DNA from 3 places in the Pseudoalteromonas sp. T1lg65 genome. Region 1 is predicted to be linked to each of the others. Evidence: predicted binding sites of a transcription regulator. Region 1 holds the regulator's gene; each other region holds the start of a gene.

Evidence for each region. Region 1 encodes sigma-54, which starts transcription at its own class of promoters, with help from an activator protein. Its sites were predicted from a motif close to GTTGGCACGNNNNTNGNNT; they were not measured.
Region 2: a site for sigma-54 is predicted at 2,567-2,585, ahead of ACSLBF_RS05475 (flagellar assembly protein T N-terminal domain-containing protein). Genes of this name have one in related genera too.
Region 3: a site for sigma-54 is predicted at 2,263-2,281, ahead of ACSLBF_RS20720 (EF-hand domain-containing protein). Genes of this name have one in related genera too.

What each region holds. Positions count from the first base shown of each region.
Region 1 is NZ_CP196837.1:377,053-381,284, reverse strand. Features, by position in the region: gene lptC (LPS export ABC transporter periplasmic protein LptC) at 1-306, shown strand, start outside; gene lptA (lipopolysaccharide transport periplasmic protein LptA) at 296-838, shown strand; gene lptB (LPS export ABC transporter ATP-binding protein) at 838-1,563, shown strand; gene ACSLBF_RS01700 (RNA polymerase factor sigma-54) at 1,611-3,110, shown strand; gene hpf (ribosome hibernation promoting factor) at 3,139-3,426, shown strand; gene ptsN (PTS IIA-like nitrogen regulatory protein PtsN) at 3,428-3,886, shown strand; gene rapZ (RNase adapter RapZ) at 3,900-4,232, shown strand, end outside.
Region 2 is NZ_CP196837.1:1,292,907-1,297,138, forward strand. Features, by position in the region: gene ACSLBF_RS05460 (FlgO family outer membrane protein) at 1-563, shown strand, start outside; tRNA gene ACSLBF_RS05465 (tRNA-Arg) at 793-869, shown strand; gene ACSLBF_RS05470 (hypothetical protein) at 995-1,180, opposite strand; gene ACSLBF_RS05475 (flagellar assembly protein T N-terminal domain-containing protein) at 1,327-2,532, opposite strand; gene ACSLBF_RS05480 (LPP20 family lipoprotein) at 2,705-3,184, shown strand; gene flgN (flagellar export chaperone FlgN) at 3,196-3,624, opposite strand; gene flgM (flagellar biosynthesis anti-sigma factor FlgM) at 3,617-3,940, opposite strand; gene flgA (flagellar basal body P-ring formation chaperone FlgA) at 4,013-4,232, opposite strand, start outside.
Region 3 is NZ_CP196838.1:824,979-829,210, forward strand. Features, by position in the region: gene ACSLBF_RS20710 (S8 family serine peptidase) at 1-1,096, opposite strand, end outside; gene ACSLBF_RS20715 (crotonobetainyl-CoA--carnitine CoA-transferase) at 1,697-1,921, opposite strand; gene ACSLBF_RS20720 (EF-hand domain-containing protein) at 1,954-2,175, opposite strand; gene ACSLBF_RS20725 (sensor histidine kinase) at 2,488-3,855, shown strand; gene ACSLBF_RS20730 (hypothetical protein) at 3,857-4,232, shown strand, end outside.

The DNA of each region.
Region 1 (4,232 bases):
TTCACTTTATACAATGGTGAGCAAAATTGGGAGCTCAGCGCAGCAGAAGCCACGTTATACGATAACAATATGCTGGTACTTGAAGGCAATGTCCTAGCTAAAAACTTAACCGAGGGAGCGATGATCAGTGATGTTTTTGCTGACAACGTAAGAGTAGACATAAAACAAAAACTGATGAACTCCCAACAGCCAGTAGAAATAATTGGCCCAAGCCTCAAAATTACAGGTAAGGGATTAACCGCTGACCTACACAATGAGGTCATTGAACTTATCAATCATACAAAGACTATCTATTATGATCAGTAAACTCTTTACTACCTTAACCCTTTTTAGCCTCAGTGTATGGGCTACCGTTGCTTCATCAGTAGAAGATTCGCAAGTTATTATTGACTCAGATCGGCAGCAAGCCCAATTACAAAGCGACATTGCCATCTTTGAGAAAAACGTAACGGTCATTCATGGTCTTCGTCGCATTACCGCCGATAAATTAGAAGCACACCGTCGAAAGGAGCTTGGTGATAATAAGCAATTGCTTATTGCCAAAGGTTCCCCTGCCATTTTTACTGAACAGCAAGCCGATGGCACTATGCTGGAAGCAAAAGCCAACGAAATACGCTATGACGTTGCCACCATGACCTTAGTTATCTCAGGTAATGCGGAGATTAAACAAGCCGGACAGAAAATGAATGCTGACAGCATCACCTATGACATCGATAAGCAGCTGATCAGTGCAGACCGCTCAGATCAAAAAGACTCCAGAGTGCGTACCATTTTAGTGCCGGTCAAAGATGACAAAGATCAATCTAATAAAGGGTTAAAAGAGCAAGGTAACAATTAATGAGTGAATTAATTGCACAAGGCCTAGCAAAAAGCTACAAAGGCAGACAAGTTGTCAAGAACGTAGCTCTCAATGTTAAAGCTGGTAGCATAGTCGGTTTACTTGGTCCAAACGGAGCGGGGAAAACCACTACTTTTTATATGATTGTTGGTTTAGTACCGAGCGACAAAGGCGTTATTCAAATCGATGACCAAGATATCACCTTGTTGCCCATGCATAGCCGTGCCCGCTTAGGTATTGGCTATTTACCACAAGAGTCTTCCATATTTAGAAAACTCACTGTGTATCAGAACCTTATGGCGATATTAGAAACTCGCAAAGATCTCAATAAAACAGAGCGTGAGATTGAGCTTAACGAACTTCTAGATGAGTTTAACATTCAGCATATTCGTGACTCATTGGGTATGGCGCTTTCAGGTGGAGAACGAAGAAGGGTAGAAATTGCTCGAGCTTTAGCCGCAAACCCAAAATTTATCCTTTTAGATGAACCTTTTGCTGGTGTTGACCCGATTTCAGTGTTAGATATAAAGACAATAATAAAGCACCTAAGAGATCGAGGTATTGGGGTTTTAATTACAGATCATAATGTCAGGGAAACCTTAGATGTCTGTGAAACCGCCTACATTGTTTCTCATGGTGAGCTAATAGCATCAGGCACCCCTGAGCATGTTTTGGCAGATCAAACAGTAAGAGATGTCTACCTAGGTGAGCAATTCAAGCTATAGTTAGATTGGTAGTAATAACAACTGTGAAAAAGGATTGTTAGAGATACATGAGACAATCATTACAGCTGCGTATGGGGCAGCAACTGACCATGACACCTCAGCTGCAACAAGCCATCCGCTTGCTGCAATTGAGCACATTGGATCTACAACAAGAAATACAAGAAGCACTAGATAGCAATCCATTGTTAGAGGTGGACGAGTCTGAATCTCAAGATTCTGATGGCGTGGAAATATCTGACCAAGATAAAAACACGGATCAAAACAATTCAGAATCCAGTGATGAGAGTCAAGTCAGTGATTATGAGTTAGACTCGGATACTGCCCTGAGCAAAGATACAGTTAGTGAAGAACTCGCCATGGATGTCACTTGGGATGAATACATGAGCGCCGCTCCTAGTAGTAGCTCAGGTCCTTTACCTGATGACGACAATGTTTATCAAGGCGAAACATCTGAGTCATTACACGACTATCTAATGTGGCAACTACAACTCACCCCTTTTAGTCCAACCGATCATGCCATTGCTACTGCTATTATTGAGGCCGTCGATACATCAGGAATTCTGACTCTATCTTGCGAAGAGATTTTAGAAAGCTTAAATGGCGATGAAAGCGAGGAAACGATTGAGTTAGATGAAATTGAAGCCGTATTAAAACGTATCCAACTTTTTGACCCCGTCGGTATTGCAGCAAGAAGCCTTCAAGAATGTCTTTGTATTCAGTTACGTCAGTTTGCGCCAGAAACGCCTTGGCTAAAAGAAACACAAATGGTGCTAACCGACCATATAGATTTGCTAGCCAGCCGTGACTATCGAACGTTAATGAAGAAAACTCGCCTCAAAGAAGATGAACTAAAAGAGGTAATGACGCTTATTCATAGCCTCAATCCCAAACCTGCGGCCAGTATTCTTCATGAAGAACCTGAATACGTGATACCTGACGTGTCAGTAAAAAAAGTGAAAGGTCGTTGGGTGGTAGAGCTGAATCCCGACGCAATGCCTAAAATTAGAGTGAATGATCACTACGCTGCAATGTCTAGAACCGCACGCTCCAGTTCTGATAGTCAGTTCATCCGTTCACACTTGCAAGAAGCAAAGTGGTTCATTAAAAGTCTTGAAAGTAGAAATGACACTTTATTGAAAGTAACTAATTGCATTGTGCAACAACAACAGGCATTCTTTGAACATGGACCTGAGGCAATGCGTCCTATGGTGCTTAACGATGTCGCGGAGATGGTTGATATGCATGAATCAACAATTTCCCGGGTTACAACTCAAAAATATATGCATACACCTCGCGGCATTTTTGAGCTGAAGTATTTCTTCTCAAGCCATGTAAGTACAGAAAACGGAGGTGAGTGCTCATCAACAGCAATTAGAGCACTGATCAAAAAGCTGGTAGCTGCGGAGAACACAGCTAAACCTTTGAGCGATAGTAAAATCGCAGACATACTAGCTGAACAGGGAATCAAGGTAGCAAGGCGCACGATCGCAAAGTATCGTGAATCCCTAGCCATTCCACCGTCAAATCAGCGTAAAAGCTTGATTTAAGACGTTAAACCAAAGAAGGAAAATGCTTATGCAACTAAATTTAACTGGTCGTCACGTAGAAATTACAGATTCACTTAGAGACTATGTCACCAACAAATTTGCGAAGCTGGAGAGGCATTTTGACCACATCAACAATGTCCATGTGATCCTAGACGTTGAAAAACTAGTACAAAAAGCAGAGGCTACTTTGCACGTGAACGGCGGAGAACTATTTGCTTCGACTGAACACCAGGACATGTACGCGGCGATTGATAGTTTAATCGATAAGCTAGACCGTCAAGTAATTAAACATAAAGAGAAATTAACTCGTCATTAAAATGAAATTGAGTTCACTTGTAAATAAGGACTGTAGTAAAGCTGCGGTCCTTTTTAATAGCAAAAAGCGTATTCTCGAATATATTAGTGAGCTGGCACACACTCAGCTTCCTGAGGTTAGTCAGCACGCTATTCTTGATGCACTGATGACCAGAGAAAAGCTTGGTAGCACAGGGATAGGCAAGGGTATTGCGATCCCACATGGAAGACTAGCCGGTATCGATCATGTCGTCACTATGGTACTTGTGAGTGAGCAAGCGATTCCGTTTGAAGCCATAGACAAGCGCCCCGTGGATATTTTCGTCGCTCTGATTGTACCTGATGGAGATAATCAGCATCACCTAAAGACCTTGGCAACAATTGCTGATAGACTCAAAGACAAAGCGTTTTGTAAGCAACTTAGGCAAGCAAAAACAGATGATGAGTTATTTTCGGTGATCCAGAATGAGTCAAGTAACTGAGCAAGAACAAGGAATGGAGTTAATTATTATCAGTGGCCGCTCAGGCTCTGGTAAGTCTGTCGCGTTGAGAGTCTTAGAAGACTTAGGTTACTACTGCGTTGATAATATACCAGTCAATTTATTGCCCTCATTAGTCAGAAGCGTTTCTGACAGTTACGACAAGATCGCCGTAAGTATTGACGTTCGCAATATTCCTAAAGAAAGCGATGAATTTAATGATATTTTAGAATATCTGCCGGGCTTTGCGAAGCCGACTTTGTTTTATCTAGACAGCGATGACCAAACGTTGATTAAGCGTTTTTCAGAGACACGTCGTCTGCACCCTCTTTCATTACATAATCTTCCT
Region 2 (4,232 bases), 920 kb from region 1:
AAGTAGAGCGGCAAGACGAACAAGCCGATCTCGAAGCTCTTTACGCTATGATGATGGCTGAACAAGAGCAACGAGCCAGTGAGCAAGAAATCGGTGACATAGGTTTTGTTAGTTACCGTCACCGAAAAGAAATTGCCAATTACGCCGAGCAGATCGCGTTAGAGTTGGCAGACTCGGCGCTAGATCAAAATTTACGCTCTGTGGCCGTGACTAGTTTCGTGGACTTTAACCGTTCATTACGTGGTACTAATCAGCTTGGTAACCAACTTGCTGAGACGTTGATGTTAAAAATGCAGCAGCTCGGCTTTCAAGCACTGGATTTTAAATCTACAGGTCGTATTGATGTGACTGAGCGAGGAGACTTCTTGTTTAGTCGAGATGCGAGTAGGTTACTTAGCAAGGCTAAGCCGAGTCATGTATTAAGTGGCACCTTGATATATCGAGAACGCGGAGTTGAGGTGAATGCACGTATGATGGAGTTTGCTACGAACCTAGTTATCGCAAGTTCTTCGGTTACCATTCCTTATTTTATTTTAGACGACCAGGCAACCGCCTCACGATAGGTATGATCAATCCAGATTATACCTATCACCAACTCCGTTCAACTCGTCCGCAATTACCCCTATGCAGTCTTAACAAACTAAGCCAGTAAAATTTTGCAATGACATTGAAATATGCAGCTAACCTCATGACAATCATCATTTTTTGCTCTTAGGGGTTCAAAACTTAGATGGAATAAGTATACTAAAACTTGTCAGGAAATAATGAGCAGGCTCGTTTGCTGTCTGTTGCCGGAACGTAGCTCAACTGGATAGAGCATCCCCCTCCTAAGGGGAAGGTTATGGGTTCGATTCCCATCGTTTCGGCCATCGTTAACCTTTCCATCGCTCTAATTTCAACCGCAATGGCTATCAAGCAATGAAAACCAGCGGTGCTAATTGCAGACCTAATTCATAGAGTCTGCGGGGCTTTAATCAACCTCAGGTGAGGTTAACTAGCAAAAGTCGGTAGGTCTACAACGATATTTATGTGTGTAACCTAAGCAGTAATCTCCATAGTCACAGGTGTAAGCAATTGAGAAATCCCAGTTGCCTCCTGCAATATATGGCGTCACATTTTTTGCTATGTTTGATTCTTTAGAAAGGCTTTTGATCGCTTTTTTTCTGAGTGATAATTTCATCGTTTCTCCTTAAAAGTTATCCTCTCGCCAAATTGGCGAATAAATAAGCTAATTGAGCTTTGATAAGGAGTCAATCATTAGCGTTCAATGAGATTATTTCTGGAAGTTTTTATTCTTCTAAGGCCACAACCGCGGGAGATGGCCTGTTATTCATCAATCAGCGAAAACGACTCGTTTGGTTCTACTTGGATCTCTACCAAGTCGTTCAGTTGGATATTGTTCAAAGGACGCTGGCTGATATTTACGGCAATGGCGTTTTGAGCGTTAATCTGCACCACTCTCACTTGGTTAATGGTTTTAATCTGATGTAGGTACTTTCTACCGTCTCCATCCGTTATCGGGTTGTTATGGGCAATATTTAGGAGTTGACCATTTTCTAAACCGTGCATTCTACCAAGATTTATCACGACGCGATCTCCTTCAATATGAAGGATTTTTCCCTTGGTAGGCAAGCAAGCAACAGCACCATTTAGGTCGATTACAACTTGATTTAAAATGGACTGAATTTCATCGGCAAAGTCTGTTTGCCAAAAGGTATCGCTGTATACATCAATTAACTTGGTCTTTTCAAAAGGCCAGATCCCTTGTGCAGAATACTGTTGTTGCCAAATCCGCTCATGAGATAGGGCATCAAACAGTGCGAAGTCCATTTTAAAATTTCTGACGTATTTGTCATCTTTCCAAAATGCTAAGCTACCATTGAGCTTTTCTCCACCTGAGATATCGGTGATTTGGCTCAACAGAACATATTGGCTGTTAGTATTTGCAGTTACCGTTTCAATGAGCTGTTCATTGTAATCAAATCGTTGATTAAAAAACTTGTTAACTTCAATTGGTTGGGCGTAATAAGGTACAGGTTCTAGACTTGCTCGTTGAGAATTGAGCGTCTGATATAAACGTTCACTGGTAGCCTTGTGTATGTCAAAAATTTGACCCAAAGTGGCTTGATGCTTGTTTTTCAATTGGCTTTGAGTGATCGCTATTTGTTTGTTGTAGGCACTGATTGGGCATTTTTCAGTTTGCGGCATGATGTCAACGTGTAATGTGACCTGCCAAGTGTCACCGACTTGTGACTCTGAAATTACATTGGCGCTCTGAATTTCGGCATTGGCACTCAGTTTAAGTTGATCCTGCGTTAAAATACCATCGGTGACAGTTTGTACACTGGTGACGGAGGCACCGGAAAACAGTAACGCCTGTGTGATTGCGTCATTGACTGCTTTTCTTCGTGCTTTGGAATGATCACCATTTTTAATATTCGCCATACCTGTAACTTCAAACCATTCTGCGCTGGCTGGCGTTCCTGCGACTAAACAAAACAGCGTACAACTAATACCGACAAACTTTTTCATTGCTACAAGCCCAAAAATACATCTTATAAAATAGCAGCAATACCTGTGCCAAATTTTGGCAAGAATCGTGCATATAACTAAGCAAGTTTGCTACGACCTTACTGCGTTTCTAGTTTTCATTAAATAAGTAGGTCTTAGTATAGAGTTTAATTGATCTTGTGGAGTTCTTATCATGCAATATTCCGCTAAAGTTTTAACTATATTAATGATAAATGGTGCACTATTGGCGGGAACAGGATGTTCGAGCTTAATTGATAAGCATGTCGAATATGAAACAATCCAGCCTGATACCTATCCGGTTTTAAGAGCAGTAGGCTACGCGCCATTGAGTGCTCAGCCTGGAGAAACACAGGGCCAGAAACAGTTGCTGGCAATTAAAGTGTCTAAACTTGAGGCTTATCGTGAGCTTGCTGAGCAACTTTACGGTCAAAATTTAACTTCTTCCATGACAGTAAAGGGCGCAATAGCTCAAAATGATGGTCTAAAAGCACAAGTTAAGGGCTTGGTAAGAGGTGCTAAAGTTATCAAGACTTATGCTGTGGGTGACACATACGCAACTGAGCTGGAGTTAGATATGAAGCAAGTCTATGATTTGTATATAGCTCAGGCGAAGCCTAAGAAGATAAAGAAAATTCACTATAGTCTTAAATAAAAAGCCAAATACTAGGCTTTTAAGTTTCTTACTAGCTCACCAGCACTTCCAGATACGCTACCGTCCTGTCCATAAGTTACTGAGGTTGGGGCACCGAGCAAGATTTCTTTTAGTTCGCGAGTGCTGAGGTTTGCTTGATGAGCTGCTTTGGCATTAACTTCGTTTTTGCGTTTACACTCGTTAAGTAGCAATTTCACCTTATCAACCAAGGGAATAACATCTTCAGCTTTGAATAAATCAGGATTAAACTGGCTTAACTCTTTATCTACTTTTTGTAGTTGGGAAATCAGGGTAAGTTTTTGTTTGGCGAGGGGTTTAAGTTCCGTTCCATTTCTGGAGGCGAGCACATTTAACTCTTCATCTAGAAGCTGGGTCATTGCTTCTAGCGAAGAGATTTGGTCATTTAATTTGTGAATACATAAATGCGTTAGATCATCCATACACATCAAACTCAAATGCCGCGATGTTCTTAGCTAGCTTTTCAGCATCTACTTGATACTTGCCTTCAGCAATTGCCTTTTTCAGTTGTTCGACTTTTTTCTCGTCGAATCCGGAAGACTGCTGTGCTTTTTCATTTAGCCCTTTCAGTTGCTGAGCTTGCGGTGTCAGACTTACTGAATCAGCAGCAGCCTTCGGGGACGCCGGAGTTTTTGATGAAGCATTATTAGCTTCATTTCTTTGTAATTCAGCACGTTGCTGCTTTACATTATTAGCAACCGAGCTAGACTGGTTTTGACCGTTAATATTGTTAACCATGATAATCGACCCAATTAAAATATACTCTCGACCTAGTTATCGGCCTTGAACAACTTTACTTTAGCAAATTTTTTATAAATTAACCTCTACTGATTCAATATCAATCACTTTTGCACGCAAGGTTTTGCCTGAGCGTAAGTTTTTTACTCTTACTTGTTCTCCTATATTACCATCTTGGAGCGCTTCACCAGAAGTTTTTATCGTCAATGTTCTGGTTTTTGCGTAAATGATGATGGTGTCACCTTTACACACCATACAAATCTGATTGTCTGTGAATGGCTGTCCCTCACGA
Region 3 (4,232 bases), on a different replicon from region 1:
CTTTACCGTCTGTGGCTGGATTTCCGTTACGCATCATGATAACGGCGCAAGCAGCTGGCGATGCCATAGAAGTGCCAGACATGGTCGTTGTGCCACCACCGCTTCTGGTAGACAGGATTGCCACACCTGGAGCCGCATAATCTACCGGAGGGTTGCCATAGTTAGAAAAGCTCGCAAAGTTGTCATTCGAATCCGATGCAGAAATAGTGTAAACGCGATTATGTGAGGCACTCGCTGGAGAAACATTTCCAGCATGTTGGCTTTCGTTGCCCGCGGCTACCACAAAAAATGCTCCGGATTGTTGTGCTGCGCTTTCCACAGCATCATTCAACTCTTGGTTGAAGCCGCCACCTAAGCTCATATTCGCGCAATCTCCAGGGCTTGCATTCACAGCGACATGATCAACTCCAGCTAACACGCCAGACCAACTACCAGATCCACGCGCATCAAGTACTTTGACTGGAACAACGGTTGCGCCAGCAGCAACTCCCACAACATCAATGTCATTATTCAATGCAGCGATGGTTCCCGCAACATGGGTGCCGTGACCATTGCCATCATCCATACCTGCGTTTCTACCGCTGGAAAATGCAGTGAAGCCACGACTGGCGTCAACATTTAAATCCTGATGGTCTAAATCGATACCGGTATCAATAACCCACGCTGTGTAACCGCTACCATCAACAGGACCACCAACTCGTGTCACTCCCCAAGGAACTTGCTGCGGATCGCTGCCACCATTACCAGGTTTACCTTTAGCAATTGCTGGATTCGCATACACTTTACCGTCTGGTGTAAAACGCATGATATCAGTGTTTCCAGCAAACACCGCTTGTGCTTTTTCGCAGTTCATGTTGACTGCCATTCCCTTAATCGTGTTTTTATAGATATGTTTGGCTTGAGCGTTCACTTTAGCCACCATTCCACGAGCTTTGCCCTCTACATCAAATTTAGAAACATTGTCATTGAAACGAATGATGCACGTATTTGCAATTGCCGCATCCATTTGTGCGCCTTGATACGTTGCATCACCCGCAAGAGCGGTTCCTATACCTAGAGATGAGAGAATGGACAAAGTTAGAATAGTTTTTTTCATCTTGTTGTTCCTATTATAATTATTCAAATTGTTAACCTTTTAAACAGGTCGATAACAAAATTAGTAAACTATTCATAATTGTCAAAGTTATAACGAAGAAAATATTCCTTGTTTTTCTAAAAACCGCATAAAGCTTTATGAACAACCCAGCTGAGCGGTTAAGTAAATCGGCGCTTTGTAGTCATACGAATAAGTATTTAACCTCAGCTGCGGATAAGCGAATTTGCCCAATAATGCTATTTTATTCACTCTCTTCGTTGCTTTCACTTGCAATAACCAGCTATTACCGTGTAAAAACGCCTTAATATTGAATGAAATTTCTTCATTGGTACGAGAAGTGTCATGGGCTCTTAAATATTCACACTTTCAAAACGCTTATCCGCAGCTGAGGTCAGTTATTATCTTTAAAAGTGAGGTTTTATTATGTTTAAAAGGTATTTTTTTTAAACGCCGAAACTAAGAAGCTAGCGATTAGCAATAAACATGTATTTATAGCAAGTCAGGTGGGCAACTGCGGTAGAGTAAAAAAGCCCTCAACACAGAGGGCTTGGGAAGGAGTGGCACCTTTTTAATCCGACGCCACCACAGGAACTTTAGCGGTTATTCATCGCTATACTTCGCAAATTCACTTTCACTCAAAACACCATCTTTATTGGTGTCAAGCTCATCAAATCGAGCGAGCAGCTGTGAAGACGACGCTGCTTCAACTCGACTAATTTTACCGTCCTCATTTTTGTCCAAATCGATAAAGGTCTCGCTAGCTGCAAAGCTTAAAGTGCTGACCAATGCTAAAACTGTTGTAATACCTACATATCTGATTTTCATACCATTCTCCTTTTCAATCGAATTAATTACTATTAACCGTTAAACTTAGCGAACTCAGATTCACTTAGACGACCATCTTCATCTGTGTCTAAATCTGCAAATTGTGCCATTAGCTTTGGATTAACCTTCGACTCTGAAAGCGAAATGTAGCCATCTTTATCAGCGTCATATTCGGCAAAAGCAGAGCTTGCTTGAGCCGTGATAGACAATAGAGAAAACGCTAAAACTGATAGTTGAATTGTGAATGATTTCATAATTATTCCTCTTTATTTCATTAAGTTATTTCAACATTGAGTTGGAAGCTAATAAGCTGCAGCGTTTCTTGCTGCTCACCTCTTACTAATCAAACTTAGTGCCAAAAAATAAAAAGCCAATAAATACATAGAGTTAATAAAAATCATCGAAAATAATTCAGGCAGAATTAAGTAATAATGTTGCCAAATGGCTACATAAGCGATCGCTGAAGATTTAAATGTTAATAATATCAATACATTACGATGTCGCTATTTTGCAACACCTAGTCATGGAATGCATAAATCGAATACATAACAAGTGAGATTTAGGATATGAAAAACATGTTTTTTTTACCGCTACAAAAACAAGTTTTATTCGCCTTATTAGTGGGTATATTTCCGCTGTGCTTACTTACTTTATGGTATGCCCATACCTTGTCACTAAATCAGCAGGAAGTACACGAAACCTATCAACAAAATCAGCAACTTATTGTTGATTACAATCAGCTGATCCACGACCTGCAAAGTTTGGAAAAGGCGTCTAAAAACAATGAGCTGTTGCAAAATGATAAACTCGCGACGAGTATCAACGAAAAGTGGCATACAACACGTGACCAGATAGCACAGTTAGCTTTTGCTCCCTCCCCAAGCTTTGTCGCAAATTGGCAACAATTTCAAAAACGCAGCGACATCGCTGCGCCGAATGCATCGCAGCTTGCACATTTATCTGAGCAACTATTAACGCTAGCTCCTAGCTTTAAAAACCAACTTGAGCTGCAACTTAACCAACACAAAGAGAGCTTCGCAAATGATCAAAAAGCTTTTCTGTTAGGACTAGTCATTTTGTATCCACTCTTGATAGGCCTGAGTTTATTTTTAATCAACCGGCTTTGCTCTGCACTTGGTAAAGTAGATTCGGCAATATCGGCTGTTGGGAAAGGTGACTTCTCCAAACCAATAAAGCTTGAAGGAAGCCTTGAGATGCAACAGCTCGGTGAGCGACTCAACTGGCTAAACGCAGAATTGCAGCGAGTCCAGCAGCAAAAAGAAACATTTTTACGTCATGTGACGCATGAGCTTAAGACTCCGTTAGCGTCATTAAACGAAGGCGTAAACTTACTAGACGGTGAAATTGTAGGTGGGATCAACTGTAAGCAGCGTAGGATCGTGAACTTGATGTCTCAAGCAGTTGATACTTTATTACAACAAATTGATGCATTACTAAATTACAGTGCCGCAAGCCACCCCGAGTGTATGAACCACAAAGTGTGCATGAGCACTATCCAATTCGAAGTTGAGCAGCATTTACACAAACGTATTAACAGTACAAACATCGAAATTTGCTGGGAGGTTGATGTTTCAATCCCCCTGCCCCATTTTCCACTGAAGTTGATCCTTATTCAACTTCTCAACAACGCTATCCTATATGCCAAGACCAAAGCCATCGTTTGTGTGCAAGAACACAATGCGGCGATAAATTTGTTGGTATCGGATGATGGCTCAGGCATTGTCCACGACAATCCAGAGCAACTCTTTCAGCCATTTGTCCGCTGTGAGAAGGAGCAAGATAAACCACACCAAAGCTCTGGACTAGGCCTTGCGATTGTTTCTGAGTGTGTAAACCAATTAGCAGGAAAATTGCGCTGGGTGCCTGTCAAAACAGGTGCGTGTATAGAGATTAGCTTTCCAAAGGAGATTTAGAATGAAGCTTGCGATTATTACTATGATCACTTTTTCTCTCGTAGGCTGTGCCATAAGCCCAAATAGCCAAAGCGAAGCAGCTGCAAAGGAAACTGCTTTTCCGCCGATTACAAGCACGGTAAAAGCGCTAATTCAACGTTGTAAAAATGCGCATTACAACCCGCTCGACATTGAATATATCAACGCTGATCAACTAAATCAGTTTATCGAAAATTATTGTTCGACACAGTCGACCACCAAACAACTTAATGAAATTGAAGAAATTAAACATGTAGATAGTAATTGGCCAGAGTCATATATTGTGTGGTTCGAACACTTAACCTTACATACACAACAGCTGCGAACGCAACGAATAGATAATTTTTATCTTGATAGGC